DNA from 4 places in the Cupriavidus sp. UGS-1 genome. Region 3 is predicted to be linked to each of the others. Evidence: predicted binding sites of a transcription regulator. Region 3 holds the regulator's gene; each other region holds the start of a gene.
The links. Region 3 encodes FNR, which switches genes on or off when oxygen is low (the NO sensors DNR and NnrR bind a similar motif). Its sites were predicted from a motif close to TTGATNNNNATCAA; they were not measured.
Positions count from the first base shown of each region.

Region 1 (7,597 bases), on a different contig from region 3:
TCCGGCTCGGCGGCCAGGAGCAGTTCTATCTGGAAGGCCAGATTGCCTATGCCGCGCCGAAGGAAAACGACGGCATGCACGTCTGGTGTTCGACCCAGCATCCGACCGAGATGCAGCACGCGGTCGCCCATGTGCTGGGCTGGCAGGTGCACCAGGTGCTGGTCGAATGCCGCCGCATGGGCGGCGGCTTTGGCGGCAAGGAATCGCAGTCGGCGCTGTTCGCCTGCTGCGCGGCGCTGGCCGCGTGGAAGTTGATGTGCCCGGTCAAGCTGCGTCCGGACCGCGACGACGACATGATGATCACCGGCAAGCGCCACGACTTCGTGTTCGACTACGAAGTCGGCCACGACGCGCAGGGCCGCATCGACGCGGTCGCGGTCGAGATGGTGTCGCGTGCCGGCTTCTCCGCCGACCTGTCGGGCCCGGTGATGACGCGCGCGATCTGCCATTTCGACAATGCCTACTGGCTGCCGCACGTGCAGATCGACGGCTACTGCGGCAAGACCAATACGCAGAGCAACACCGCGTTCCGCGGCTTCGGCGGCCCGCAGGGCGCCTTCGCGATCGAGTACATCCTCGACAATATCGCGCGCACCGTCGGCCGCGACGCGCTCGACGTGCGCCGCGACAACCTGTACGGCAAGACCGAGCGGAACGTGACGCCCTACGGCCAGACCGTCGAGGACAACGTCATCCACGAGCTGCTCGACCAGCTCGAGGCCAGCAGCGACTACCGCGCGCGCCGCGAGGCGACGCGCGCGTTCAACGCCGGAAGCCCGGTGCTGAAGAAGGGCATCGCGATCACGCCGGTCAAGTTCGGCATCTCGTTCAACGTCGCGCACTTCAACCAGGCCGGCGCGCTGGTGCACGTCTACAACGACGGTTCGGTGCTGGTCAATCACGGCGGCACCGAGATGGGCCAGGGGCTGAACACCAAGGTGGCGATGGTGGTCGCGCACGAACTCGGCATCCGGCTCGAACGCGTGCGCGTGACCGCCACCGACACCAGCAAGGTGGCCAACACCTCGGCGACCGCGGCCTCGACCGGCACCGACCTGAACGGCAAGGCCGCGCAGGACGCGGCGCGCCAGATCCGCGAGCGGCTGGCCGCCTTCGCCGCGCGCCAGGCCGGCGTCGATCCGTCGACGGTGCGCTTCGGCGACGACCTGGTGGTCGCGGGCGAGCTGCGCCTGCGCTTCGACGAGCTGGCGCGCCAGGCCTACGTCGCCCGCGTGCAGCTGTGGTCCGACGGCTTCTACGCCACGCCCAAGCTGCATTGGGACCAGAGCAAGCTGCAGGGCCGGCCGTTCTACTACTACGCCTACGGCGCGGCCTGCTCCGAAGTGCTGGTCGACACGCTGACCGGCGAATTCCGGCTGCTGCGCGCGGACGTGCTGCACGACGTGGGCCGCTCGCTGAATCCGGCGATCGATATCGGCCAGGTCGAGGGCGGCTTCATCCAGGGCATGGGCTGGCTGACCACCGAGGAGCTGTGGTGGAACAAGGACGGCAAGCTGATGACGCATGCGCCGTCGACCTACAAGATCCCGACCGTCAACGACTGCCCGGAAGTGTTCAACGTGAGGCTGTTCGAGAACCGCAACGCCGAGGACAGCATCCACCGCTCGAAGGCAGTCGGCGAGCCGCCGCTGCTGCTGCCGTTCTCGGTGTTCTTCGCGATCCGCGATGCCATCGCCAGCCTGGGCGGCTATCGGATCAATCCGCCGCTCGATGCGCCGGCGACCAGCGAGGCGATCCTGAACGCGGCCGATGCCGTGCGTCAGGCCGCCGCAGCGTGAGCGCCGGCTCGCCAGATCGATCGGACGCGATCATGCAGGACGCCCCGCTCAAGCCCTTCCGCTTTGCCGATGCCGCCGCGCTGGTGCGCGCCGGCGTGCCGGCGGCGATGGTCACCATCGTCGAGGTCAAGGGCTCCGCGCCGCGCGAGCCCGGCATCCGCATGCTGGTGACCGGCGACGATCTGATCGGCACGATCGGCGGCGGCCATCTCGAATGGCGCGGCATGGCGATCGCGCGCGAGATGCTCGACGCCGCCGCGCACGGAGCGCCTTCGTCGCTGGCGCCCGATGCCACGCGCCGCGTCGTGCGGATTCCGCTCGGCCCCGCGCTGGGCCAGTGCTGCGGCGGCGTGGTGCAGCTCGCCTTCGAGCGGCTGGGTCCGGCCGATCTCGAATGGCTGGACGCGGTCGAGGCCGCCTTCGCCGCGCGCCGCACCGTGACGCGGACGGTGCCGGCCAGCGGGCCGGTCCGCCATGCGCTCGACCGCACGCCGCTGCCGACACTGCCCGCCGTCACGCTGCACGACGACGGCAGCTGGACCGACCTGCTGGCCCCGGACGAGATGCACGTGGTGCTGTTCGGCGCCGGCCATGTCGGCCATGCGCTCGTCAAGGTGCTCGGCACGCTGCCGTGCAGCGTCCACTGGGTCGACGAGCGCGACACGCTGTTCCCGGCCGGCCTGCCCGGCAACGTGGTGGCCGAGGCCACCGACACGGCCGAGGCGGTGGTCGACGAGGCGCCGCCCGGCAGCTACTTCCTGGTGATGACGCACAGCCACGCGCTGGACCAGGCGCTGTGCGAACGGATCCTGCGGCGCACCGACTTCGCGTACTTCGGGCTGATCGGCTCGAAGACCAAGCGCGCCCGCTTTGAGCACCGGATGGTCGAGCATGGCATCGACCCCGCCAGCTTCGTACGGATGACCTGCCCGATCGGCGTCGCGGGCATCACCGACAAGGCTCCGGCTATGATTGCAGTTGCCATCGTCGCCCAGCTGCTGCAAGTGCGCGATCAGCGCCTGGCCGCGCTGCGCGCCGACGCACCGGCAGCGCAGCGGGACGGCGGGCAACCGGGCGGCAGCGAAAGCCCCGCCCACCGGTAACCGCGCCGGCCGTCTGTTCGAACACGGACAGCATGCCGGCATCGAAAAAAAGGATTCCCCATGACGCTCGACGCCGCGCTCGCGGACCGCATCCGCCGCACTCCCAAGGCCGAACTGCATGTGCACATCGAAGGGACGCTCGAGCCCGAGCTGATCTTCCGGCTCGCGCAGCGCAACCAGGTCAAGCTGCCTTACCCCAGCGTCGAGGCGCTGCGCGCCGCCTATGCGTTCACCGACCTGCAGTCGTTCCTCGACATCTACTATGCCGGCGCCAGCGTGCTGCTGACCGAGGAAGACTTCTTCGACATGACGATGGCGTACGTCGAGCGCGCGGTCGCCGACAACGTGCGCCACGCGGAAATCTTCTTCGATCCGCAGACGCATACCGCGCGCGGCGTCGACATCGAGGTCGTGATCGACGGCATCGCCGACGCGCTGGCCCAGGCCCGTACGCAGTACGACTTCTCCAGCAGCATGATCCTCTGCTTCCTGCGGCACCTGTCGGAGGAAGACGCGTTCGCCACGCTCGAAGCGGCGCTGCCCTACCGCGACCGCTTCATCGGCGTTGGCCTCGATTCGTCGGAACGCGGCAATCCGCCGGAGAAGTTCGCGCGGGTATTCGCCCGCGCGAAAGAGCTGGGCCTGCATCGCGTCGCCCATGCCGGCGAGGAAGGCCCGGCCGACTATGTCCGCGACGCGCTCGACATCCTGCAGGTCGAGCGGATCGACCACGGCGTGCGTGCGATCGACGACCCCGCGCTGGTCGAGCGTCTCGCGCGCGAACGCATCGCGCTGACGGTCTGCCCGCTGTCGAACCAGAAGCTCAAGGTCTATCCGGACCTGCGCGACCACTCGCTGAAGACGCTGCTGGACGCCGGCGTCGCGGTGACGATCCATTCGGACGACCCGGCCTATTTCGGCGGCTACATGAACGCGAACTGGGAAGCGACCTTCGACGCGCTGCCGCTCGACGCCGCCGACGCGCACCGGCTCGCCCGCAACAGCTTCGAGGCGAGCTTCCTGCGGCCGGCCCTGAAGGCCGAATACCTGACCGAAGTGGACCGCTTCTGGCAATCGGCCAGTCCCCCGGAGCCGGCGCGCGCGGCGACGGCTTGATGCCGTTGCGGCGCTGACCGGCGCAACATCGGCCGGCGCCTCGCGCCGGCCTTTCCCAACCCCACGACCATGAACCAGACCACCAGCTCCCCTTCCCCGAACGGTACCCTGCGCGCCATCCGCGGCCGCGTGCTGCATTTCCTGCGCGATCCGCAATTCCATGATGACGCGTATCAGTATTGGGAAGACGGTGTGCTGCTGGTCGCGGACGGCCGCATCGTGGCCGGGGGCCCCTACGCCGAGCTGGCACCGTCGATCGCGCCGGGCACCGAGGTGATCGACCATCGCGGCAAGCTGATCGTGCCGGGCTTTATCGATACGCACGTGCACTACCCGCAGACCGACATGATCGCGTCGCCGTCGCCGGGCCTGCTGCACTGGCTTGACACCTATACCTTCCCCGAGGAGCGCCGCTTCGCCGAGCCCGAGTACGCGGCCGGCGTGGCCAGCTTCTTCGCCGACGAGCTGCTGCGCAACGGCACCACCAGCGCGCTGGTCTGGAGCACCGTGCATGCGGCCTCGGCCGACGCGCTGTTCGCCGAGAGCCATCGCCGCAATCTGCGGCTGGCGACCGGCAAGGTGCTGATGGACCGCCACTGTCCTGACTTCCTGCGCGACACCGCCGAGTCCGGCGCGCGCGAATCGGCAGACCTGCTGTCGCGCTGGCACCGCAAGGGCCGCCTGTCGTACGCGATCACGCCGCGCTTCGCGCCGACCTCGACCGAGGCGCAGCTGGCCGCCTGCGGCGAGCTGGCGCGCGCCTACCCCGATGCGCTGATCCAGACCCACGTGGCCGAGAACCGCGACGAGGTCAAATGGGTCGCCGAGCTGTTCCCGCAGGCGCGCAGCTATCTGGACGTCTACGACCAATACGGCCTGCTGCGTCCGGGCGCCTTCTACGGCCATGCGATCCACCTGGACCACGACGATCGCCGCCGGCTGGCCGACACCGGCGCGGCGGTCGCCCACTGCCCGACCTCGAACCTGTTCCTCGGCAGCGGCCTCTACGACTTCCACCAGTCGGACTCGCATCGGCTCAATCTGACGCTGGCCACCGACGTCGGCGGCGGCACCTCGTTCTCGATGCTGCGCACGATGAACGCCGCGCACAAGGTCGCGCGGATGGGCGGCTACCACCTGACCGCGCTGCGGATGTTCTACCTGGCCACGCGCGCGCCGGCCGACGCGCTCGGCTGGGACGACCGCGTCGGCAGCTTCGCGCCGGGCAACGAGGCCGACTTCATCGTGCTGGACCCGGAGGCCACGCCGCTGCTGGCCCGCCGCAGCGCGCGCTCGGAAACGCTCGAGGAGCAGCTGTTCGCGTTCGCAATGCTGGGTGACGATCGGGTGATCGACAGCGTCTACGTGATGGGCGAGCGGGCGGAAACCGCTGCGGCATAGCGCGTACGGCAGCCATTCTGAAGACACTGGGTCCCCGCCTTCGCGGGGACGACGCGGGTTCCCACATGCGCCTGTCGTCCCCGCGCATGCGGGGACCCAGCGGCTTTCGCCTTGGCTTGACCCCGATCAAGGCCGTCGTCATCGATCTGCATTACGCTGGCCCGCGCCATTCGACAATGCCGATCCCGATATGACCACACCTGTTGCACCCGCCGATGCCGTTCCATCCGGCGCTCCACCCGAACCGCTGTCGCCCCACGCTCCGCTGCCACCCCGCAAGGTCATCCGCAGCTGGCTGATTCCGCTGTCCGAGCGCAGCACGCCGCGCGCACTGCTGCTGTTCGCGCTCGACGCGGCGCTGTTTGTCGCGGCCCTCGCCGCGCTCGTGATGGCATCGCACTGGCTCGCCAAGCTGGCGCTCGGCGTGCTGGCCGGCGTGCTGATCGCGCGCCTGTTCATCCTCGGCCACGATGCCTGCCACCAGAGCCTGACGCCGCGCCGCGGCCTGAACAAATGGCTGGGCCGGATCGCCTTCCTGCCGTCACTGACCCCGTACAGCCTGTGGGAGGTCGGCCACAACGTCGTCCATCACGGCTACACCAACCTGAAGGGCTTCGATTTCGTCTGGGCCCCGTATTCGATGCAGGAGTACGCGGCGCTGCCCTGGTGGCGGCGCGCGCTGGAGCGGCTGTATCGCAACGGCCTGGGCGCCGGGCTGTATTACCTGATCGAGATCTGGTGGCTGAAGCTGTTCTTCCCCAGCCGGCGGCAGATGGCGACACGCCGCCGGATCTTCCTCGCCGACTGCCTGCTGGTGGCCGCCTTCGCGGCGCTGTGGATCGGCACGCTGGTCTGGCTGGCCATGGCGACGCAGCAGTCGGTCGCGCTGCTGCTGGCCGCCGGTTTCGCCGTGCCCTTCCTGGTCTGGAACGCGACGGTGGGCTTCGTGTTGTATGTCCACCATACCCATGAAAGCGTGGCCTGGTACCACAGCAAGGCGATGTGGGCGCGCGCGCAGCCCTTCGTGTCGACCACGGTCCATCTGCGCTTTCGCCATGGCGTCGGCACGCTGCTTCACCACATCATGGAACACACCGCCCACCACGTCGACATGAGCGTGCCCCTGTACCGGCTCAAGCGCGCGCAGGCGCTGCTGGAGCAGGCGCTGCCCGGCCGCATCGTGGTGCAGAACTTCTCGTGGCGCTGGTATTTCGATACCGCGCGCCGCTGCAAGCTGTACGACTTCCACGCGCTGTGCTGGACCGATTTCCGCGGCCGCCGCACCACCGCGCCGTCGCCGGTGCCGGCGTAGCGAGCGCGGTCCGACGTAGCGGAGATCGGCGCCGGTATGGACGACCGCCTTGCAGACTGGCTATAATCGCGCTTCCCATTGGGGAGTAGCCGCCCTGCCGCGCGACACCGCGTTGTGCGACAGGGGCGTACGTCAACAGACTTGACCGCTTGCGGTTATGGCGTGCGCAGCTTCGGAACGGTGCAATGCCTGTTCCAGGGCCTGGCGAGACCGATGACGTCGTTTTTCGGCTGGGCCGGGGAAAACGCACGTCATTGGCATCTCGCGATGCGTCCGGCCCGCTGCTCCGAAAACAACGAATGGAATCCCTGCTCGTCTCGACCGGTATCGTCGCCCTCGCGGAAATGGGCGACAAGACCCAACTGCTGTCGCTGATTCTCGCTGCGCGCTACCGCAAGCCCATCCCCATCATCCTCGGCATCCTGATCGCGACGCTGGTCAATCATGGCCTGGCCGGCGCCCTCGGCGGCTGGATCACGCAAATGGTCGGCCCGGCGCTGCTGCGCTGGATCCTCGGCCTCGGCTTCATCGCGATGGGCGCATGGATGCTGATCCCCGACAAGCTCGACGAGACCGAAAAGCCCAAGGCAGTCAAGGGCGCGTTCGGCGTACTGTGCGCGACCGTGGTGGTGTTCTTCTTCGCCGAGATGGGCGACAAGACCCAGATCGCCACGGTCGCTCTCGCCGCCCGCTTCAGCACCGATATCCTCGCGGTGGTCGCCGGCACCACGATCGGCATGATGCTGGCCAACGTGCCGGCGGTGCTGCTGGGCGAACGCTTCGCGCACCGGCTGCCGATCAAGCTGGTCCACCGCATCGCCGCGGCGGTGTTCGTCGTGTTGGGGGTGGTGGCGCTGATGGATATC
Region 1 covers NZ_JAJQJF010000016.1:106,874-114,470, forward strand. Annotated here, with positions in the region: gene xdhB (xanthine dehydrogenase molybdopterin binding subunit) at 1-1,799, shown strand, start outside; gene xdhC (xanthine dehydrogenase accessory protein XdhC) at 1,832-2,902, shown strand; gene LRR16_RS19225 (adenosine deaminase) at 2,963-4,018, shown strand; gene guaD (guanine deaminase) at 4,088-5,419, shown strand; gene LRR16_RS19235 (fatty acid desaturase) at 5,610-6,731, shown strand; yybP-ykoY riboswitch at 6,800-6,980, shown strand; gene LRR16_RS19240 (TMEM165/GDT1 family protein) at 7,031-7,597, shown strand, end outside.
Region 1: the regulator FNR is predicted to act here: its motif matches at 5,536-5,549, upstream of LRR16_RS19235 (fatty acid desaturase).

Region 2 (7,597 bases), on a different contig from region 3:
ACGGCTGCGCCAAGGCCGGCATGGTGATGGTCTGCCTGAACTGGCGGCTGGCGCCGGCCGAGCTCGCGCCGATTCTCGACGACTGCATGCCCGAGGTGCTGGTGGTCGGCGACGGCTTTCTTCATGTCGCCGCCGAACTGGCACGCGGGCGCGCGCTGCGCGCGGTGCTGCATCTGGCCGACGACGAGGCGGCCGATGTGCCGGCGGGCTGGACCGAATACGAGGCGGTGCTGGCCGCCGCGTCGGGGCGCACCGTCGAGATGCCTTGCCGCGACGAACACGAGGTCTGGCATCTGCTGTACACCTCCGGCACCACCGGCCGGCCCAAGGGCGTGATCCAGACCTACGGCATGGTGTTCTTCAACGCCGTCAACGCGACGATCGCCAACCGCATCACGCGCGACGACGTGATGCTGGCGGTGCTGCCGTTCTTCCATACCGGCGGCCTGAACCTGTACGCGAATCCGGTGCTGCATGCCGGCGGCACCGTGCACGTCGCGCGCCAGTTCGATGCGGGCGCGACGCTGGCGCGGCTCGACGCGCGCTCGGGCGCGGGCATCACGATGTTCTTCGCGGTGCCGTCGATCTACCAGTTCCTCGCCCAGCATCCGGACTTCGAACGGGCCGACCTGTCGCGGCTGCGCAGCTGCGCGGCCGGCGGCTCGCCGGTGCCGCTGCCGCTGCTGCAGGCGTACCAGGCCAAGGGCGTGACGATCTGCTTCGGTTTCGGCATGACCGAGACGGGCCCGACCGTGTTCGTCGCCGACGAGGACACCGCACGCCGCAAGCCGGGCACCATCGGCAAGCCGGTCGGCTCGATGCTGACGCGCGTGGTCGACCCGCTCGGCAACGATGTCGCGCCCGGCGAGCGCGGCGAGCTGCTGATCAAGGGGCCGGGCGTGACGCCGGGCTACTGGAACCTGCCCGAGGCCACCGCGGCCGCGCTGCGCGACGGCTGGCTGCATTCGGGCGACATCGCCTATGTCGATGCCGACGGCGACTACTACATCGTCGATCGCGCCAAGGACATGTTCATTTCCGGCGGCGAGAACGTCTATCCGGCCGAGGTCGAGCAGGCGCTGTTCGCGTTGCCGCAGGTCGCCGAGGCCGCGGTGATCGGCGTGCCCGACGAGCGCTGGGGTGAGGTCGGCATGGCGCTGCTGGTGCTTCGGCCCGGCGCCGCGCTCGATCCGCAGGACGTGATCGCGCATTGCCGGCAGCTTCTGGCCGGCTACAAGGTGCCGCGCCACGTGCGCGTGGTCGACGCGTTGCCGCGCACGCCGTCGGGAAAGATCGAAAAACACAAGCTGCGCATGCAATACCGGCAGCATTGATGCGGCGCTCGCATGCGGCGTTGCCATCCAAGGAGACCACGATGCAGCAGACACACCGAAGCGAAGCGGCAGGGCAGCGGCGCGGCCGGGCCACGGCAAGGGCAGGATCGGCAGGGCGGACGCCGCTGGTTCCGCTGCTGATTCCGCTGGCCTGCATGGCGCTCGTTGGCTGCGGCTCCGACGATGACGACGACCATGGCGCGCCGGTCAACCAGCGCCCCGCCTATATCGGCTCGCTGACGGTGCACGACTACGACGGCAACGCCGACGATCTGCTGACCGCCGGGCTCGGCAAGGACGGACTGGCCGGCACCGCGCCGCTGCCGGCCGATCCCAACGCGCCGACCCGCACCGAGCTGCGCCGCTACGCGATCTGGAGCAACTACCAGGCGCTGGTCGATGTCAGCGCCGCGGGCGGCTACGGCACGCTGTACGGGCCCAACGTCGACGCGCAGGGCAACGTCACCGGCGGCCAGGGCAAGATCCCCGGCGTCGAGTATCTGGCCTATGCCGACGACGGCAGCGGCCGGCAGAACGTCACGATGATGGTGCAGATCCCGGCCAGCTTCGATCCCGCGCGGCCGTGCCTGATCACCGCCACGTCGTCCGGCTCGCGCGGCGTCTACGGCGGTATCTCGACCGGCGAATGGGGCCTGAAGCGCGGCTGCGCGGTGGCCTATACCGACAAGGGTACCGGCGCCGCGCCGCACGATCTCGCCAACGACACCGTCGCGCTGATCGACGGCACCCGCACCAGCCGCGCCGCCGCCGGCCGCGAGGCGCATTTCGCCGCGCCGATCGACGACAACGCGCGCGCCGCCTTCATCGCCGCGGCGCCGCATCGGCTCGCCTTCAAGCACGCGCATTCGCAGCGCAATCCCGAGAAGGACTGGGGCCTGTTCACGCTGCAGGCGATCGAATTCGGCCTCTGGGCGATCAACGACCGGCATGGCGAGATGCGTGACGGCCAGCGCCGCCGCACCATCGACAAGGACAAGCTGCTGGTGATCGCCTCGAGCCTGTCCAATGGCGGCGGCGCCGCGGTCGCCGCGGCGGAGGCCGACGTGCAGGGCCTGATCGACGGCGTCGCGGTCAGCGAGCCGAACCTGAACATGCCGCAGGATGCCGGCATCACCGTGCGGCGCGGCGGCACGCCGGTGGCCGTCAATGGCCGCACGCTGTACGACTACACGACGATGGCCAACCTGCTGCAGCTGTGCGCGGCGCAGGACCCGGCCAACGCGCAGGCGCCCGCGGTCGGTTTCTACGCGACGCTGGGCACCATTCCGGCCAACCGCTGCGCCGCGCTGGCCAGCGCCGGCATCGTCAAGGGCGCGACGCTGGCCGAGCAGGCCGCCAGCGCCCAGCAGGCGCTGCGCGACTACGGCTGGGAGCCGGAGTCCGCGGTGCTGCACGCCTCGCTGGGCTTCTTCGAAGTCGCCAGCGCGGTGGCGGTGACCTATGCCAATGCGCTGTCGCGCGCCAGCGTGACGGACCGGCTGTGCGGCTACAGCTTCAGCGGCATCAACGCGGCGTTCGAACCGGCGCCGGTGACGCAGGCGCAGATGGCCAACATGTTCGCGACCGGCAACGGCGTGCCGCCGTCGTCGGGCGTGCAACTGATCAACGACCTGGATCCGCGCGGACCGCGCCGGGATCTGCTGTCGCGCTCGCCGGGCTCGCCGGTCGACGACGCCAACACCGCGGGCGCGCGCTGCCTGCGCGATCTGGTGACCGGCATTTCGCCGCAGGCCCTCGCGCTGCAGGTCGGCCAGCGGCTGACGCTGCGCAACGGCAATCTGCGCGGCAAGCCGGCGCTGATCGTGCACGGGCGCGACGATGCGCTGCTGCCGGTCAACCACACCTCGCGCCCGTACCTGGGGCTGAACCGGCAGCGCGAGGGCGCGGCGAGCCGGCTGTCGTATGTCGAGGTGACCAACGCCCAGCACTTCGACGCGTTCAATGCGCTGGTGCCCGGTTATGGCAACCGCTACGTGCCGCTGCATCTGTACCTGAACCGCGCGCTCGACGCGATGTACGACCATCTGCGCAACGGCACGCCGCTGCCGCCGTCGCAGGTGGTGCGCACGGTGCCGCGCGGTGGTACGCCGAACTCGCCGGCGCCGGCGATCCAGCCGTCCAACGTTCCCGGCTTTGCCGCCAACCCCGCCGCCGGCGACCGCATCGAAGTCACCGGCGGCATCGTCGAGGTCCCGCAGTGACGATGGCCATGCCGCAGCCTTCCCAGCCTTCCCAGCCTTCCGGGCCCGCCGTACCGTCCGCGCCGCGCGTGCTGACGCAGCAGGACTTCGATCGCTTCGCGCGGCTGTCGCGCGACGACAATCCGATCCACTGCGATCCGGCGTTCGCGCGCGGCACCCATTTCGGTGCCACCGTCGCGCACGGCATGCTGCTGTTCTCGCTGCTGTGCGCGCAGATGCAGAGAGGGAGGGCCGGTCCGGTGCTGCCGCTGGCGCAGACGCTGATGTTTCCGCAGCCGACCTATGTCGGCGACGGCGTGGTGGCGGAGTTGGTGCCGGGGGAGGGGGCGGCGGGCCGCGTCGCGTTGCGCACCGCGATCCGTTGCGTGCAGCGGGGCGGCCGGGCGCTGCCGCCCGCTCAGGCGCCGGTCACCGCAAGCGGCGACGCCGAGCTGCTGCTCGAACCCGATGCGGCCGCGCTGGCCGGGCCGCTCGTGTCCGGCGCAGGCGGCGCGGACGCGGCGGTCGCCGGCGATGCGGCGCTGTACCAGCTCAGGCCCGGGCAGCAGGCCGACGCGGTGCGCGCCTTCGAGCGGGCCGATCTCGACGAGTACGTGGCGCTGAGCGGGGACGCCAATCCGCTGTATGCCGACGCGGCGCTGGCCAGGCGCCGCGGCTTCGACGGCGCCGTGGTGCCGCTGCCGCTGCTGGCCGGCATGTTCTCCGACCTGCTCGGCACGCGGCTGCCGGGGCGCGGCACCGGCTGGATGAAGCAGTCGCTGCGGCTGCGCGCGGCCGCCCGGCTGGGCGAGCCGCTGCGGGCCTCGGTGAGGATCGTGCGGCTGCGCGCCGACAAGGAGCTGGTCAACCTGGCTACCGACATCGCGGGCGAGGATGGCCGGCTGGTGCTGCAGGGCGAGGCGCTGGTGCTGGTCCGCAACCTGGAGCGCAAGCTTGCCGGCGATGCCGGCGGCCTCGCGCAGGGCCGCCAGACCGCGGTTCCTTCCTGATCCGTCCGATGGCGCGCTGCTTGCGCCACATCAAATACGCATCGTTTCGTCTTGAAATGTCACGGCAAAGCCCTATCTTCGGCAGTGACATCCGGTGTCCTGCCGGCCGACGACGCGGTGCGCAACGACTGCGCCGCTGGGGCCGCCTCGGGACACGTATCCCAGTGAGGGTTTCCCTATGCGTCTTGACAAACTGACTACCCGATTCCAGGAAGCGCTGGCCGATGCCCAGACGCTGGCGATCGGCAACGACAACCAATACATCGAACCGCAGCACCTGCTGCGCGCGCTGCTGGCGCAGAACGACGGCTCGGCGCGCGCGCTGCTGTCGCGCGCCGGCGTCAACATCAACGGCCTGGCCAGCGCGCTGGACGCCGCCATCAAGCGGCTGCCGCAGGTGCAGGGCACCAGCGAGGTCCAGCTCGGCCGCGAGCTGGCGGCGCTGTTCAACGCCACCGAGAAGGAGGCGATCAAGCGCGGCGACCAGTTCGTCGCCAGCGAGCTGTTCCTGCTCGCGGTCGCCGACGACAAGGGCGAGACCGGCCGCATCGCGCGCGAGCATGGCATGAGCCGCAAGTCGCTGGAGGCGGCGATCGACGCGGTACGCGGCGGCGAGTCGGTCAACAGCGCCGATGCCGAGGCCCAGCGCGAGGCGCTGAAGAAGTACACGATCGACCTGACCGAGCGCGCCCGCCTGGGCAAGCTCGATCCGGTGATCGGCCGCGACGACGAGATCCGCCGCGCGATCCAGATCCTGCAGCGCCGCACCAAGAACAACCCGGTGCTGATCGGCGAGCCGGGCGTCGGCAAGACCGCGATCGTCGAGGGCCTGGCGCAGCGCATCGTCAACGGCGAAGTCCCCGAAACGCTGAAGAACAAGCGCGTGCTGGTGCTCGACATGGCGGGCCTGCTGGCCGGCGCCAAGTATCGCGGCGAGTTCGAGGAACGGCTCAAGGCCGTGCTGTCGGACATCGCCAAGGACGAGGGCCAGACCATCGTCTTCATCGACGAGATCCACACGATGGTCGGCGCCGGCAAGGCCGAGGGCGCGATCGACGCCGGCAACATGCTCAAGCCCGCGCTGGCGCGCGGCGAGCTGCACTGCATCGGCGCCACCACGCTGGACGAGTACCGCAAGTACATCGAGAAGGATGCCGCGCTCGAGCGCCGCTTCCAGAAGGTGCTGGTCGACGAGCCGTCGGTCGAGGCGACCATCGCGATCCTGCGCGGCCTGCAGGAAAAGTACGAGCTGCACCACGGTGTCGAGATCACCGACCCGGCCATCGTCGCCGCGGCCGAGCTGTCGCACCGCTATATCACCGACCGTTTCCTGCCGGACAAGGCGATCGACCTGATCGACGAGGCGGCCGCGCGCATCAAGATGGAAATCGACTCCAAGCCGGAGGAGATGGACAAGCTCGAGCGCCGCACGATCCAGCTGAAGATCGAGCGCGAGGCGGTCAAGAAGGAAACCGACGAGGCCTCGCGCAAGCGGCTCGAACTGATCGAGCAGGAGATCGAACGGCTCGAGAAGGAGTACGCCGACCTCGACGAGATCTGGAAGGCCGAGAAGGGTGCGGCCCAGGGCGCCGCCGCGCTGAAGGAGGAGATCGACAAGATCCGCCTCGAGATCGCGCGGCTGCAGCGCGAGGGCAAGCTCGACAAGGTCGCCGAGCTGCAGTACGGCAAGCTGCCGGAGCTCGAAGGCAAGCTCAAGGCCGCCACCGCGGCCGAGGCCAGCGAGCAGAAGCAGCCGAACCGGCTGCTGCGCACGCAGGTCGGCGCCGAGGAGATCGCCGAGGTGGTCAGCCGCGCAACCGGCATTCCGGTGGCCAAGATGATGCAGGGCGAGCGCGAGAAGCTGATCGCGATGGAGGACTATCTGCACAAGCGGGTGGTCGGCCAGGACGAGGCCGTGCGGCTGGTGTCCGACGCGATCCGCCGTTCGCGCGCGGGCCTGGCCGACGAGAACAAGCCGTATGGCTCGTTCCTGTTCCTCGGTCCGACCGGCGTCGGCAAGACCGAGCTGTGCAAGGCGCTGGCCGAGTTCCTGTTCGATTCGCAGGAGCACCTGATCCGCATCGACATGAGCGAATTCATGGAGAAGCACAGCGTCTCGCGGCTGATCGGCGCGCCGCCGGGCTATGTCGGCTACGAGGAGGGCGGTTACCTGACCGAGGCGGTACGGCGCAAGCCGTACAGCGTGGTGCTGCTCGATGAAGTGGAGAAGGCCCACCCGGACGTGTTCAACGTGCTGCTGCAGGTGCTCGACGATGGCCGGCTGACCGATGGCCAGGGCCGCACCGTGGACTTCAAGAACACGGTGATCGTGATGACCTCGAACCTGGGCTCGCAGATCATCCAGCAGATGAGCGGCGAACCGCACGAGGCCGTCAAGGGCGCCGTGTGGCAGGAGGTCAAGACGCAGTTCCGGCCCGAGTTCCTGAACCGCATCGACGAAGTGGTGGTGTTCCACGCGCTCGACCAGAAGCACATCGAGTCGATCGCGAAGATCCAGCTGCAGCGGCTGCAGGCGCGTCTTGCCCGCATGGACATGGCGCTGGAGGTCAGCGACGCGGCGCTCGAGCGCATCGCCAGCGCGGGCTACGATCCGGTGTTCGGCGCCCGCCCGCTGAAGCGCGCGATCCAGCAGCAGATCGAAAACCCGGTCGCGCGGCTGATCCTGGAGGGCAAGTTCGCCGCCAAGGACGTCGTGCCGGTGGACTACCAGGATGGGGAGTTCACGTTTGGGCGGGTGGTGCATTGACCCGCAGGGCGACAGTCGTTTCGGCGAATGCCGCCACATGAAGACGCCGGGCCTTGGCCCGGCGTTTTTCGTTGCGCCTTGCTCGCCTGCAACTGGAGTAGGAAATGACCGCAAAACCCCGAATCTTTGACGTTGCCGATCACCTCAAGACGGATCGCCAGATGGCGCTGTATCTAGAGGCCTGTCTCGAGGAGCAGGATTCCGAGCTGGTGATCGCGGCGCTGGGTGACATCGTTCGTGCGAAGGGCCTTCACGATGTGGCAGTACGCGCCGGCCTGTCCGTCG
Region 2 covers NZ_JAJQJF010000018.1:22,177-29,773, reverse strand. Annotated here, with positions in the region: gene LRR16_RS19890 (long-chain fatty acid--CoA ligase) at 1-1,334, shown strand, start outside; gene LRR16_RS19885 (D-(-)-3-hydroxybutyrate oligomer hydrolase) at 1,376-3,556, shown strand; gene LRR16_RS19880 (MaoC/PaaZ C-terminal domain-containing protein) at 3,565-4,545, shown strand; gene clpB (ATP-dependent chaperone ClpB) at 4,724-7,312, shown strand; gene LRR16_RS19870 (addiction module antidote protein) at 7,417-7,597, shown strand, end outside.
Region 2: the regulator FNR is predicted to act here: its motif matches at 4,566-4,579, upstream of clpB (ATP-dependent chaperone ClpB).

Region 3 (7,597 bases):
GATCCGATCCTGAAGTTCCTGGTGGTGGCGCTGTCCTTCTACGGCATGGCGACCTTCGAGGGTTCGATGATGTCGATCAAGACGGTCAACGCGCTGTCGCACTACACCGACTGGACCATCGGCCACGTGCATTCGGGCGCGCTGGGCTGGGTCGCGATGATCACGATCGGCTCGCTGTACTACCTGGTGCCGCGGCTGTTCGGCCAGCAGAAGATGTACAGCACGCGCCTGATCGAATGGCACTTCTGGATCGCGACCATCGGCGTGGTGCTCTATATCGCCTCGATGTGGATCGCCGGCGTGATGGAAGGCCTGATGTGGCGCGCCACGCAGCCCGACGGCACGCTGACCTATGCCTTCGTCGAAGCGGTCAAGGCCAAGACGCCGTTCTACCTGATCCGTCTGCTGGGCGGCCTGTGCTTCCTCGCCGGCATGCTGGTGATGGCGTGGAACGTGGCGCGCACCATCGCCGGCCGCCGCGCCTTCGATGCGGTGATTCCGGCGAGTGCCAGTGCCGCGGCCGCCGTGGCCGCGACCGCCCCCGCAGCCTGAACGTCATCCGGATTCCATCATGTCCCAACAACGACGCTTCCTTTCGCACGAGACGCTGGAGAAGAACATCGGCTGGCTGATCCTGTGCACCATCGTGGTGGTCAGCATTGCCGGCTTCGTGCAGATCCTGCCGCTGTTCTTCCAGCATTCGACCACCCAGCCCGATCCGGGCATCGTCCCTTACTCGCCGCTGCGGCTGATGGGGCGCGACATCTATATCCGCGAGGGCTGCGTCGGCTGCCATTCGCAACAGGTGCGCACGCTGCAGGCCGAGGTCGAGCGCTACGGCCCTTACTCGACCGCGGGCGAGTCGGTCTACGACCATCCGTTCCTGTGGGGCTCCAAGCGGACCGGCCCCGATCTGGCGCGCGTCGGCGGCCGCTACTCGGACGACTGGCAGCGCATCCATCTGCGCAATCCGCGCGACGTCGTGCCCGAGTCGGTGATGCCTTCGTATCCGTGGCTGGCCAGGACGGCGCTGCCGACCGACGACATCCGCCAGCGCATGCGCACGCTGCGCACGCTCGGCGTGCCGTACAGCGAGGCCGACATCGAAACGGCGCCCGACGCGCTGAAGGGAAAGACCGAAGAGGACGCGCTGGTGGCCTATCTGCAGGGCCTCGGCACCAATCGGCGCGCCGTGGGCACGCCCAGCGCAGGGCAATGACCATGGCGACCTTGACCGCGTTTTCCACGCTGATCTTCCTCGTCGTCTTTATCGGCATCGTCTGCTGGGCGTGGTCCAGCGGCCGGCGCCACGCCAATCGGGAAGCCGCCTGGCTGCCGTTCGCGCTGCCCGACGAGGCCGGCAGCGACAAAACCAGCGACAACACCAGCGGCGGCGCCGCGCGTCCGCAGGCCATCGAGCAGGGACATTGATGTCATGAGCGACTTTATTTCGGATTTCTGGGGCTACTACATCGGCGCGATCGCGCTGGGCGGCATCGTCTGGTGCGTCTGGCTGCTGTTTTCGCAGACGCGCGTCGCCAAGGGAGCGGCCGCATCGAACGCGCCCGCGGGCGCCGATCACGGTGCACCGACGCAGGACACCGGCCACGTCTGGGACGGCGATCTGCGCGAGCTGAACAACCCGCTGCCCCGCTGGTGGATGTGGATGTTCCTGCTGAGCTGCCTGTTCGCACTCGGCTATCTGGTGCTGTATCCGGGCCTCGGCGCGTATCGCGGCATGCTCGGCTTCACCAGCCAGGGCGAGCTGGCGGCGCAGCGGCAGGCCGCGCTGCGCGGCCAGCAGGCGGTGTACGGCAAGTACATGGATCTGAAGATCGAACAGGTGGCCGCCGATCCCGAGGCGCGCGAGATCGGGCAGCGGCTGTTCCTGAACTACTGCGCGCAGTGCCATGGGTCCGATGCGCGCGGCAGCCGCGGCTTTCCCGACCTGACCGACCGCGACTGGCTCCATGGCGGCGATCCGGCCACGATCATGCACAGCATCGCCAAGGGCCGGCATGGCGTGATGCCGTCGTTCGCCGCCGTCATCGACGAGAAGGGCGCCGGCGATGTCGCGCAATACGTGCGATCGCTGGCGGGCCTGGCCTTCAACCCGATCCGCGCGGCACGCGGCGAGCCGTTGTTCAAGTCGACCTGCGTCGCCTGCCACGGTGGCGCCGGCAAGGGTAACCAGGCGCTCGGCGCGCCCAACCTGACCGACAAGGTCTGGCTGCACGGCAGCGCCGAGGCGAATATCGTCAAGGCGATCCTGCAGGGACACGACAACCGGATGCCCGCGCACGAGGACATCCTGACGCCCGAGCGCATCCGCATGCTGACCGCATACGTGTGGGGACTGTCGGCCGACAGCGGCACGATGCCGGCCGCGGGGCAATGATGGACACCGCTTGCGGCAACCGGTCTCGCATGCCGACTCATCCGGAGCAGCCATGAACGCGCCAGGCATCGACTCGGCCGAGGCCTCGCTGTACGAGGTCCGGCGCAAGATCTATCCGCGCGCCGTGAGCGGGGCGTTCGCCAACTGGCGCATCGCCATGGTGCTGGCCACGCAGCTGGTGTTCTACGGCACGCCGTGGCTGCAATGGAACGGCCGCCAGGCGGTGCTGTTCGACCTCGGCGCGCGCAAGTTCTATCTGTTCGGCCTGGTGCTGTGGCCGCAGGACGTGATCTACCTGGCGGTACTGCTGGTGATCTCGGCGCTGTCGCTGTTCCTGTTCACCGCGATCGCCGGACGGCTGTTCTGCGGCTATGCCTGTCCGCAGACGGTCTACACCGAGATCTTCCTGTGGATCGAGCGCAAGGTCGAGGGCGACCGCATCGCGCGCATCCGGCTCGACGGCGAACGCTGGAGCCCGCGCAAGCTGCGGCTGAAGGCGACCAAGCATCTGCTGTGGATCGCGATCGCGCTGTGGACGGGCTTTACCTTCGTCGGCTACTTCTCGCCGATCGACGCGCTGGGCCGTGCGGTGCTGGACCTGTCCACCGGGCCGTGGGAAACGTTCTGGATCGGCTTCTACGCGTTCGCCACCTGGGGCAACGCCGGCTTCATGCGCGAGCAGGTCTGCAAGTACATGTGCCCGTATGCGCGGTTCCAGAGCGTGATGGTCGACAAGGACACCTATGTGGTGACCTACGACACGCAGCGCGGCGAGCCGCGCGGCTCGCGCTCGCGCAAGGCCGACCCGCGCGCGCTGGGCATCGGCGATTGCGTGGACTGCAGCATCTGCGTGCAGGTGTGCCCGACCGGCATCGATATCCGCGACGGGCTGCAGTACGAGTGCATCGGCTGCGGGGCCTGCATCGATGCCTGCAACCAGGTCATGGACAAGATGCGCTATCCGCGCGGACTGATTCGCTACACCTCCGAGAACGCGATGCGGCGCGCGCTGTCCGCGGCCAATGCGCGCCGCCGCGTGGTACGCCCGCGCATCGTGCTGTATGCGGTGCTGTGGCTGGCGCTGGCCGGCGGCTTCGTCTGGTCGGTCGCGGTGCGCACGCCGCTGAAGGTGGACATCATCCGCGACCGGCAGGCGCTGGCGCGCGAAGTGGAAGGGCGCTGGATCGAGAACGTCTACCGGCTGCAGCTGATCAATACCACCGAAGGCGAACTGGACGTGGCCATCGCGGCGGAAAGTCCTGGCCTGCCGGGGCTGTCCGTCGAATACGAGCGCGCTGCCGGCCATCTGGCGCCTACATCGAACCGGCTGCTGCCGCTGCGGCTGCGCGTGCCGCTGGAGCAGGCCGCGTCGGGCACCCATGTGGTCGACATCGTCGTCAGCGGCTCGCCCGCAGCGCCTGGGGCCGGGCCCGGAGCCGAGCGCGTGCAGGTGCGGCAGTCCACCCGCTTTTTCGTTCCCGACCAACCGTAACGAGGCATCGACATGTCCCAATGCAAACCGTGGTGGAAGGAGCCGTGGCCGTGGCTGCTGATCAGTGGCCCGGCGCTGGCGATGATCGGCTGTGCGGTGACGATCTGGGTCGCGCTGCGGCACGCGGACCGGCCGATCGTCGACGGCGTGGTGCGTCAGGGGCTGCTGGTCCGGCAGGCGGCGACGCCGGCGGCGGTGGCGGCTTCGGCTGCCACGCAGGACTCGCGCGACGCGGTCGATCCCCGATCGGTGGCACGGCCATGAAGGCGCGCTGGCTGATGTGGGTGCTGTGGCCCGCCTTCGTCGGCGCGGCCGTGGCCTTCGTGCTGGTGTTTTCGCTGATCGATCCGCGCGATCTGCGCGTCTTCGGGCGGCCGCTCGAGCTGTCGCACGGCGCCATCTATACGATCGGCTTCGCGGTCGCGTGGGCGGTGTGCGCGCTGTCCAGCGCGCTGACGCTGTGCATGCTGCCGGCATCGATGCTGGCCCCGATGTCGTCGCCGATGTCGGCGGCCGACGAACTGGAGTAGGGCGATGGCAATGCTGGCAGCGGCTGCCGCGGGCGTCACTGCCGCGACTGCCGCGCGGGGATCAGCAGGCGGTCTTGCCCAGCAGCTGGCGGATGCCGTCCATGTCGACCAGCTTCACGTGGCGCTGGCGGATCTGGATCAGGCCGGCCTCGGCGAAGCGCGAGAACAGCCGGCTGACGGTCTCGAGCTTCAGGCCCAGATAGCTGCCGATTTCCTCGCGGCTCATCCGCAGCACGAACTCGGACGGCGAATAGCCGCGTGCCGACAGGCGCTCGGACAGGCTGATCAGGAAGCCCGCCAGCCGCTCCTCCGCGCGCATCGAGCCCAGCGTGATCAGCATCATCTGGTCCTGCGTGATTTCCCGGCTCATCAGCCGCATGAACTGGTGCTGCAGCGAAGGCAGCGAGGCCGACAGCGTCTGGATCTCGTCGTAGCGCACCACGCAGACCTCGGTGTCCTCGAGCGCGGTCGCGTCCGACGCATGCCGCATCTCGGTCAGCCCATCGAAGCCGACCACTTCGCCGGGCAGATGAAAGCCGGTGATCTGCGCGCGGCCGTCTTCCATCGTCACGTGGGTCTTCAGCGTGCCGAAGCGGATCGCATAGACCGCGTCGAGCGGATCGCCGAGGCGATACAGCGGTTCGCCCTTGCGCACGCGCACGCGCTCCTGCACCAGCGTGTCCATCTTCTCGACGTCCTGCGCCGACATGCCGACCGGCAGGCACAGCTGTCCCAGCGAGCAGGTGGAGCAGCGGGTCGATTGGTCGTTCAGGGGAATGGCGTTCAGCAATTGGAATCCGCGCGAAGGGAAGGGACTGCCATCGACGGCGCGATGGGGGCGATGGGCGTGAAGCAAGCGGCCATTCTACCGTGCTCCATGCCGGCGAGGGGAGCCTGACATGGCGATCGGCGTACTGGCCAGCGTGTTTCTGCTGGCGCTGTTGGGCGGCGTCCACTGTGCGGCGATGTGCGGCGGCATCGCGCTGGTGCTCGAGGGCAACGATGCCGGGCAGGCCGCGCCGGTGGCGCTGTACCGCAGCCGCGCGGCGTGGGTGCGCGAACTGCTGGTGCTGCATGCCGGCCGCCTGAGCGCCTACGCCTTGCTCGGCGCATTGCTGGGCGCGGTCGGCGCGGCCGCCTGGAAGGCGCAGTATCTGCCCGTGCAGCGGGCGCTGTTCGCGGCCGGCAGCGCGAGCCTGCTGCTGGCGGGGCTGTGGACGTTGGGTGCCGCGCGGCTGGTTGGAACGATCCCCGGCGTCGATGCCGTGGCGCGGCGGCTCGCCGCGCGCTGGGCGCGCTGGGGCGCAAGGGCCATCGCGCGCAAGGAAACCGGCGCCGCCCCGCGCGGCGCCCGGCGCCTGTTGCGCCGCTACGTCGCCGGACTGGCCTGGGGGCTGGTGCCCTGCGGCATGGTCTACGCCGCGCTCGCGCTGGCCTTGCTGGCCGGCAGCGCCGCGTCGGGCGCGCTGGTGATGCTGGCCTTCGGCGTCGGTACGCTGCCCAATCTGCTGATGCTGTCGAGCCTGTCGGCGGGCCTGCGCGTGCTGGCGCGCCGGCCATGGGTCCGCCGCGGCATCGGCGCGGCGGTCGCGCTGTTCGGCGCGGCCGGTCTTGCGCGGGCCGCGATGCTTCCCGAGACGCTGGCCGCGCACGGCTTCTGCCTGACACTGTGAGGCCGGGCGCCGCCCGCCCGCGAAGGCCGCGGTTGCAGGCCGGCGCGGGAATGCCATACAATCGCGGGAAGCCACGGCGACCGGGCCGCTTTCGCGCAGGTGTCGTGGTCGCCCGGTCGCGCTTGATCCAGGCGTCTGTCACGGCACTCATGGGTTTCCATACCCATCTCCCTCCCCGCACTGTCCGGCTAGAACATCCGATGTCGACATCGGCCAAGAATACCGGCCAGCGGCGTGGCAGCGAGGGGCCCGACAGGCTGCACGCCAGGCCATGACCAAGTTGTCTCGCATTCCGGACGGTCGCGGCTGTCCGGGCGTGTCGGCCGCAACAGGGGAGACGGCGCGACGCGCTGGTCCTTCCGCCGACCGATTTCGGGAGACGGGCGGACGATCTTCTGCCGGAACGGACCGGCAATCGATGCACCGATGAGAAGCGCGCGGACCCGATGCGGCAAGCATCCCGGTCGGCTGCGCGATGAATGGCGGCAGGCGTCCCTGAAGCGGAACGCGCGCCGCTGAATCGACCAATCTCCAGCGCGTCCGGGTGTCACGGACGCAGATGCAAAGACAGGCCGCACACCACAACATGAATACCCAAGAGGCGAAAATCGTCCTCGAGACGGCGCTGATCTGCGCGCAGGAGCCGCTGCGCGTCGCCGATCTGCGCCGCTTGTTCGCCGACGATGTCGGCGCCGACACGATCCGTGTTCTGCTGGAGGAGTTGCGCAAGGACTGGGAGCCGCGCGGTGTCGAACTGGTGGCGCTGGCGAGCGGCTGGCGCTTCCAGAGCCGTCCGGCGATGCGCGAATACCTTGACCGGCTCAATCCCGAAAAGCCGCCCAAATATTCGCGCGCGGTGATGGAGACGCTGGCCATCATCGCCTATCGCCAGCCGGTCACGCGCGGCGATATCGAGGAAATCCGCGGCGTCACGGTCAGCACCGAGGTCATCAAGAAGCTCGAGGATCGCAGCTGGATCGAGATCATTGGCCATCGCGACGTGCCAGGCAAGCCGGCGCTGTACGCAACCACCAAGACCTTCCTCGACGACCTGGGGCTGCGTACGCTGGATGAACTGCCGCCGCTGGAGGATCCGCAGGCGCAGGTCCAGGCAGCGCTGCTGAACCAGGGCGCCATCGACTTCGAAGAGGTCGCCACCGCGGCCGGCGCCGATGAGGAAACCTTCGCCGCGGCGCCGGAAGGTGTGGCGCAGGCGGATGGCGTCGCTGCGGTCGATGCGGTCGATGCGGTCGATGTTGCGGAACAGGCAGACGAGACGCCGCCGCAGGCCGATACCGACGAACCGGCCGAACCTGAAATACCTGCCGAATCCGCGGAGATGCCCGCCGCCGCGGCCGCCGAAGATACCGGCGACGCTGCCGCGGAAGCCGCCGACGCTGCTGACGCTGCCGGCCAGACAGCCGACCAGGCCGACGCCGACGCGCCCCAACTCGATGAACGCGATGCCGACGAGCAAGGCGCGCGCGTCCCGAACTAACACCAG
Region 3 covers NZ_JAJQJF010000033.1:7,935-15,531, forward strand. Annotated here, with positions in the region: gene ccoN (cytochrome-c oxidase, cbb3-type subunit I) at 1-552, shown strand, start outside; gene ccoO (cytochrome-c oxidase, cbb3-type subunit II) at 572-1,219, shown strand; gene LRR16_RS24225 (CcoQ/FixQ family Cbb3-type cytochrome c oxidase assembly chaperone) at 1,222-1,431, shown strand; gene ccoP (cytochrome-c oxidase, cbb3-type subunit III) at 1,436-2,398, shown strand; gene ccoG (cytochrome c oxidase accessory protein CcoG) at 2,451-3,890, shown strand; gene LRR16_RS24240 (FixH family protein) at 3,903-4,154, shown strand; gene LRR16_RS24245 (hypothetical protein) at 4,151-4,420, shown strand; gene fnr (fumarate/nitrate reduction transcriptional regulator Fnr) at 4,482-5,129, opposite strand; gene LRR16_RS24255 (sulfite exporter TauE/SafE family protein) at 5,320-6,093, shown strand; gene scpB (SMC-Scp complex subunit ScpB) at 6,680-7,591, shown strand.

Region 4 (7,597 bases), on a different contig from region 3:
CAGACATTGCCCCAGAAGAACAGGCCCAGCGGCTGCACCACACGTTCCGTGAGCCGCTGCTGCGCGTCGCAGTAATCGAGCCGCAGCAGCCGCTGCTCGCCCATGGCGCCGTGGACGACGTCGAAGGCCTCGCGAACCTTGCTGTCGTGCATATAGGCCGGCGCGAAGACCCGGCTCTGCTGCGCCGACAACCGGCGCGTCGGTGGCAGCGCCGCCACCAGCTTCTCCAGCGCCGGATCGGCCGCGGCGGCGAGCGCGCCCCCGCCCCAGGCCTTCAGCATCCTCAGCCCCGCCACCAGCGCCTCGACTTCGATCCCGGAAAACATCAGGGGCGGCACGTCGAAGTCCGCCCGCAGCCGATAGCCGATCCCGGCCTCGCCTTCGATCGGCACGCCGGAAATCGACAGCGCCTGGATATCGCGATAGACCGTCCGCTCCGACACCCCCAGCCGCTGCGCCAGCAGCGCCGCCGTGGTCAGGCGGCGGCCGCGCAGGACCTGGACGATCTGGAACAGGCGGTCGGCGCGGCGGCTCATGAGCGTGGGTCGGACAGAGGCACGGTCAAAGGCACGGTCAGCGGTTGGCCGGCACGGGCTCGTGCAGGCCGATCTTGTTGCCTTCGCTGTCGATGATGTGGGCGATCCGTCCGATCTCGTCGGGCAGCTCCATCGGACCGAACACGGTCTTGCCACCCGCGCCGGCCACGCGTGCCAGCAGGTCGTTGAGCACCGGCGTATGCAGATAAGGCAAGCTGCCCTCGGTACTCGGCTTGAACCCCTCGCCGGCCACCAGCGCGCCACCGGAATGGGAATGCGGAAAGATTGCCATGTCGATCTCGCTCATCGTTTCCCGGCGCAGCTTCGTCTCGAAGACCCGCTCGTAGAACTGCACGGCGCGCGCCATATCGACGACAGGAATCTCCAGCCAGTTGATCAGAACGTTTTGCATGATGCCACCTCGGTGGTCGTTGAAGGAGACCGCAGTTTGCGAGGGGGCTGCTGACAGCGTGGTGTCAGGAGGCACGATGTTGGCCGGCATCCGGGTATCCGGAAGGCGGGGCGGAGACATCGACGGTACTAAACTAGCCTAGCGCGAATGCGACGATATCTGGGTCTCCATCATGGCGCAGAACATTTACGACAATCCGGATTTCTTTATTGGCTACAGCCAATTGCCTCGCCAAATCCATGGCCTCGACGGGGCGCCCGAGTGGCCGGCCATACGAGCCATGCTGCCCGATTTGACAGGTAGCCGTGTCGTCGACTTCGGCTGTGGCTTTGGCTGGGCAACGAGATGGATGCGCGAGCAAGGCGCAGCTTCGGTTCTTGGGCTGGATATCTCCGAGAACATGCTAACGCGGGCAAGAGCGGACACGACGGATCCGAACATCGAATATCGGATCGCAGATATCGAGACGGTGGAGTTACCCGAGTCGGCTTTTGATTTCGCCTACAGCGCGCTGACGTTCCACTACATCAAGGACTTCGAACGTCTGGCCCGGATGATTTATCGGGCCCTGGCGCCGGGCGGCGGCATGGTGTTCACGATTGAACATCCCATCTTCACGGCTGCCGCCGATCCACGCTGGATCGTCGACGGGGACGGCCGCAAGACGTGGCCGGTCAATCGTTATTCGGTCGAGGGGGAACGCCGGACCGACTGGTTTGCGAAAGGCGTGTTGAAGTACCACCGGACCATCGCCACCACGCTCAATACGCTGATACGAGCCGGATTTACGGTCCAGGACGTCGAAGAATTCGCTCCCTCCGCGGAACAGATCAGATTGAATCCCGGGCTGGAAGAGGAAATCGAGAGGCCGATGATGCTTCTCGTCGCCGTAGCGAGATAGCGTGATTGGCGCGCCCGGCTGGGATCGAACCAGCAACCCCTGCCTTCGGAGGGCAGTACTCTATCCATTGAGCTACGGGCGCACGAGAGGCGGCGGGAGCCGCGCGGTCGACTGCGGCGAATGCCGTCGTCGGAAAGTCGCATAGGATACCGCGTTTGCCGTGGCGCGTCCATGCCGGCGCATCTTTTCCCGGGCCCTACGGGTTTCGTCCGAGGCGCTTTTCGCGCCATCGGGAGGGGCTTTGCGGCTATAATCGCCCGTTATTTGCGCAAAAGCGGGGCTGCGTCTCGTCCACTCGGACGGCGCGCCAGGCGGCATGGGGTGTGGCTGTCAGGCTCGGCAGACTCGAAAGCGCGGAGGGGGCGGCAGTCAGGCCCAGACACGGACCAACGAAAGGCCGCCAAGCGGAGCGGTCACGGGTTTCCTGCAAAATCGAGAGTTCAGCATGAGCGACGTCCATAACGAACACGAGTCTCCCATCAAGACCCCGAAGCAGCTGATCGCTGTGGTGATTGCCGCCTTCGTGGTGCCGATCACCGTGATCATCCTGCTGGTCAGCTTCGTCGGTTACGGTGGCCCGGAAGGCGCCGGCTCCACCGATACGGCGGAAGCGGTGGTTGACCGCATCAAGCCGGTTGCCTCGCTCGAACTGCGCGATCCCAATGCCCCGCGCGTCTACAAGACCGGCGAACAGGTCTATACCGCCGTCTGCGCGGCCTGCCACGCCACCGGCGCGGCTGGTGCGCCGAAGTTTGGCGCCGCCGGGGACTGGAGCGCCCGCCTCGGCCAGGGCCACGACGGCCTGCTGAAATCGGTGATCGCCGGCAAGGGCGCGATGCCCCCGCGCGCCGGCACCTCGCCGGACGATTTCTCCGATTACGAACTGGACCGTGCGATGGTGCATCTGGTCAACTCGGCCGGCGGCAAGCTGCAGGAGCCTGCCGCGCCCGCGCCGGCCGCAGCGACCACCGCAGCGGCTTCGGAACCCGCCGCACCGGCGGCTGACGCTGCGGCGGCCGCTCCGGCTCCTGCTCCTGCCGCCGCTGCACCAGCGGCACCGGCCGCTCCGGCCCCGGCAGCCGCTGCACCGGCTCAAACGACGGCTGCAGCCCCGGCCGCCGCGTCGGCGGAAGTCGGCAAGCGTGTCTACGATCAGGTCTGCGCCGCGTGCCACGCCGCCGGCGTTGCCGGTGCGCCGAAGGTCGGCGACAAGGCCGCCTGGGCGCCGCGCATCAAGGAAGGCATGGACGCCGTCCACAACTTTGCGCTGAAGGGCAAGGGCGTGATGCCGCCGAAGGGCGGGTACGCCGGCCCCGACGCCGACGTGATTGCGGCAGCCGACTACATGGTCAACGCGTCGAAGTAAGGCTGCGACACCGGGGCGCCAGCGCGGCGCCCGACTCCGCAGCACAAAAAAGCCAGCGGCATGCCGCTGGCTTTTTTACGTCTGCCGTTCGGCCGCGCTATACCACACGCGAGTATCGGGGCGTCGGCGCCGCCCCGGAGCGGGATGTCGGCGGCATCCGTAGCAGCGGGTGCGCCACCGCCTGTTCAAAAACGGGATCCGACTCGGTTGTGGGTTGCGCCGCGGCCGTCCGGTCGCCCCGCAGGTAGCGATCGAACACCATCGCCACGCGTCGCACCAGCAGCCGTCCCAGCGGCGTCACGTCGATCCGCTTATCGGATATCCGCACCAGCCCCTGCTCCGCGAGCGACGCCAGCTCGGCGCGCTCGGCGGCAAACCTGGCGTCGAAGTCGATGCCGTGCCGCCGCGCGACCGCCGCAGTATCGAGTACGCCGTGGCACATCAGCGCGCCGATGATGTCCTTGCGCAGCCGGTCGTCGGCGTCGCATCGATGGCCGCGCAGCACGGGCAGCCTGCCGGCATCGAGCGCGCCGTAGTACTCGTCCAAAGTACGCGCGTTCTGCACGTAGCGGCCGGCCACCGCGCCGATCGCCGAGATGCCGAAACCGAGCTGGTCGTGACCGGCGTGGGTCGCATAGCCCTGGAAGTTGCGCTGCAGCCGTCCTTCGCGCTGGGCGCGGGCCAGCGCGTCGTCCGGCAGCGCGAAGTGGTCCATGCCGATATAGACATAGCCGGCCGCGGTCAGCCGCTCGATGGCCGAAACCAGGATGTCCAGCTTTTCGCCGGCCGACGGCATCGCGGCCTCGTCGATCCGCCGCTGCGGCTTGAAGACGTGCGGCAGATGCGCGTAGCTATACAGCGACAGGCGGTCCGGCCGCATCTCCAGCACCCGCTCGATCGTCGCGCCAAGGCGGGCAGCGGTCTGGTGCGGCAGGCCGTAGATCAGATCCATGCTGACCGACAGTAAACCGAGCCGCCGCGAGGCGGCCACCACGCGGCGGGTGTCTTCCACCGGCTGCACGCGATGGATCGCGGCCTGCACCTGGGGATCGAAGTCCTGCACGCCGAGGCTGACGCGATTGAAGCCTAGCTCGACGAGCAGCGCCATCCGTTCTTCGTCGACGCGGCGCGGATCGATCTCGATCGAATGCTCGCCGTCCGCGCGCAGATCGAAGTGCCGATGCAGTGCGGCCATGACCTGCCGCATTTCGGCGGGATCGAGGAAGGTCGGCGTACCGCCGCCCCAGTGCGACTGCACGACCGGCCGGCGCTCACCCAGCCGGGCTGCCACCAGCGCCATCTCGCGCGCCAGATAGCGGACATAGCGCGCACTGCGGCCGTGATCGCGCGTGATGATCTTGTTGCAGCCGCAGTAGTAGCAGATGTTCTCGCAGAAGGGGATATGCAGGTAGAGCGACAGCGGCGCGTCGGCGCCCCCTGCCCGGCAGTCGTCCAGCGCCGACAGGTACGCGTCCTCGCCGAAGCCGGCATGGAAGCGATCGGCGGTCGGATAGGACGTGTAGCGCGGTCCGTTGACGTCGATCCGCTCGGCGAGCCCGCGGAAATCGGCGAGGTCGGAGCGGCGGATGACGGAGTCGGGAGCGGCGGCGGGAGCGGAATGGAGGAGGGTCGTTGCCATGCGGCGGCCTTTTGAGGAATCCGATTCGATGCTAGCCAGATCGGCACGCGCCGGACTTGACCGACATCAAGCCCGACGCATCGGGCCCGGCGCGGAGCCTTCGGCGCAACACCCTTGCGCCGAAGGCTGCAGTCAAACCACCGTGGCGGAGTTACCGGCTTACTCCCGCGGCAGCGTCACCGTCGCCCGCAGACCGCCTTCCGGCCGGTTCTCCAGCATCAGTTCGCCGCCATGGCGCGCCACCGCGTCGGCGGCGATGGCCAGGCCCATGCCGACGCCGCCGGTGGCCCGGCTGCGCGAGGACTCGATGCGGTAGAACGGCTCCATCACGCGCCCCAGTTCGTCCGGCGGAATGCCGGGGCCATCGTCGTCGACATCGATGACGACCTTGTCCGGCGCATCGGTCATTGCCACGCGGGCGCCGCCGCCATAGCGGTGCGCGTTCTCGATCAGATTGACCAGCGCGCGGCGCAGCTCGGCCGGATAGACTGCCAGCGGCTGCGCCGAGCCGCTGCACGAGACCTGCTGGCCCAGTTCCATCGCATCGTCGACGACGGCCTGCACCAGCGCGGCGATGTCGACGCGCTGGCGCGGGCCGGCGGCGCCTTCGCGCTCGCGCAGATAGCCGAGCGTGGCATCGATCAGCGCGTTCATCTCGGCGAGGTCCTGACGCAGCCGCCGGCTCGTGTCGGCATCGTCTAGCCGCTCGATGCGCAAGGCCATCCGGGTCAGCGGCGTGCGCAGATCGTGCGAGACCGCGGCCAGGAAGCGAGCCTGCTGCGCCAGCTGGGTCTGGATCCGTTGCTGCATGCGATTGAAGGCGCGCGCGGCCTCGCGCGCCTCGTTCGGTCCGCCCTGTTCGTCGAGCGGTGGCGCGTGGACGTCCTGGGTCAGCCTGCCGGCGCCGCGCGCGAGCTGCTGCACCGGGCGCGCCAGCACGCGCGCACCGACCCAGGAGGCGGCCACGATCGCGGCGAACTGGAACAGCATGCCGAATGGCGGTGGCCTGCCCGGACCGGGCGGGCCTGGCGGGCGCGGTGGGCCCGGCGGCGGACGCTGGCCCTCGTGCGCCGGTGCGGCGGGCCGGTCGGCGGTACCACCGACGGCGTGGCTGCCGTGCCGGGGACCGTGCCGCGGAAACACGCTCTCCACCACGGTCACGCCAAGGATATGCACCGCAACCATGATCGCCGCCATCGCGACGAACAGGCGCACGAACATCGTGTCGAAGCGACGCGCCGCCACTGGCTCAGCCCTGCACGCTGGCGGTAAAGACGTAGCCCTCGCCGCGAACCGTGCGGATCAGGCCGGGCTCGCGCGGGTCCTCGCGCAGCTTCTGCCGCAGCCGCGACACCAGCAGGTCGATGCTGCGATCGAACAGATCCAGTTCGCGGCCGCGCGCCAACTGGATCAGCCGTTCGCGATCGAGGATCTGCTGCGGATGGTCAAGAAAGGCCAGCAGCAGCCGGAATTCCGCGTTCGACAGCGGCACCACGGTATCGTCGCGGTCGACCAGCTGGCGCAGCACCGTATGCAGGCGCCAGTCGCCGAAGCGCAGTTCGACCCGGGCGCGCGCCGCTGCCGCAGAAGGGCCGGCCCGCATGCCGCGCTCGCCGCCGCGGCTGCGCCGCAGCACCGTATGGATGCGGGCGACCAGCTCTCGCATTTCGAAGGGCTTGGTGACGTAGTCGTCGGCCCCCACCTCCAGGCCGACCACGCGATCGGCCAGTTCCGCCCGCGCGGTCAGCATGATCACCGGCAGATCGCCCTGCTCCCGCAGTTCGCGGCACAGCGCCAGGCCGTTCTCGCCCGGCAGCGACAGGTCGAGGATCACCAGGTCGTAGGCTTGGGCGGCCAGCGCGGCCCGCATGGCGGCGCCGCCTTCGACGCCGTCCGCAGCGATGCCGAAGGTCGACAGGTAGTCGGCAAGCATCGTGCGGATTTGCGCGTCGTCATCGACGATCAGCAGGCGGATTGCCGCGGGCGCGGCATCGGGAAGACTCAGGTCCATCGAGGAGGAAGGGAAGAAGCGGTGTGCCGCGGCGCCGAGCGGCCTCGGCGATCCGGCACTGTAGCAGCCCGATGTTGCAGGCCCTTGGCCGCTTTGTATCGGCGCTGATACGAAAGGCCTCGCGTACCCGGCGCTGCGCTTCAGCCGGCCGCGGCCTTGGTGCCGAGCAGCGCCTTCAGTCCCGCCAGCCGGTCCTTCGGGCTCATCGCCGGCGTCTCGTCCTTCGGTGCCGGGGCTTCCTCGAGCTTCATCTCGCCGATGAAGCGCGACGGCTGGCACGAGTAGGTGTCGCGCGCGCGCTTGCGCTTCTTGCACCAGCTGATATGCAGGCTGCGCTGCGCGCGCGTGATGCCGACATACATCAGGCGCCGCTCCTCCTCGATCTTCTCGTCGCTCAGGTCCTCGTCCTCGCGGCAATGCGGCAGGATGCCCTCCTCCACGCCGACCAGGAACACGTGCGGATATTCGAGGCCCTTGGACGCGTGCAGCGTCGACAGCCGCACTGCATCCGGATCCTCCTCGCGGCCCTCGAGCATGCTCATCAGCGCGACCGTCTGCGTCAGCTCCAGCAGGTTCTTGCCTTCGTCGCCGAAGCCGTCGGCGGTGTCGAAGCCGGTCGCCTCGCCGTCCGCGGCCTCCGGCTTGGTGCCCTTGCGCTTGAGCCAGTCGAGGAATTCCAGCGTATTGGTCCATTTGGCCTGGGCCTGGCGCTCGTCGAAGGTGTCGTACAGA
Region 4 covers NZ_JAJQJF010000009.1:79,219-86,815, forward strand. Annotated here, with positions in the region: gene LRR16_RS13670 (YafY family protein) at 1-536, opposite strand, end outside; gene LRR16_RS13675 (VOC family protein) at 574-948, opposite strand; gene LRR16_RS13680 (trans-aconitate 2-methyltransferase) at 1,121-1,849, shown strand; tRNA gene LRR16_RS13685 (tRNA-Arg) at 1,856-1,931, opposite strand; gene LRR16_RS13690 (cytochrome c5 family protein) at 2,295-3,215, shown strand; gene hemN (oxygen-independent coproporphyrinogen III oxidase) at 3,313-4,854, opposite strand; gene LRR16_RS13700 (ATP-binding protein) at 5,014-6,099, opposite strand; gene LRR16_RS13705 (response regulator) at 6,104-6,865, opposite strand; gene LRR16_RS13710 (UvrD-helicase domain-containing protein) at 7,006-7,597, opposite strand, start outside.
Region 4: the regulator FNR is predicted to act here: its motif matches at 4,911-4,924, upstream of hemN (oxygen-independent coproporphyrinogen III oxidase).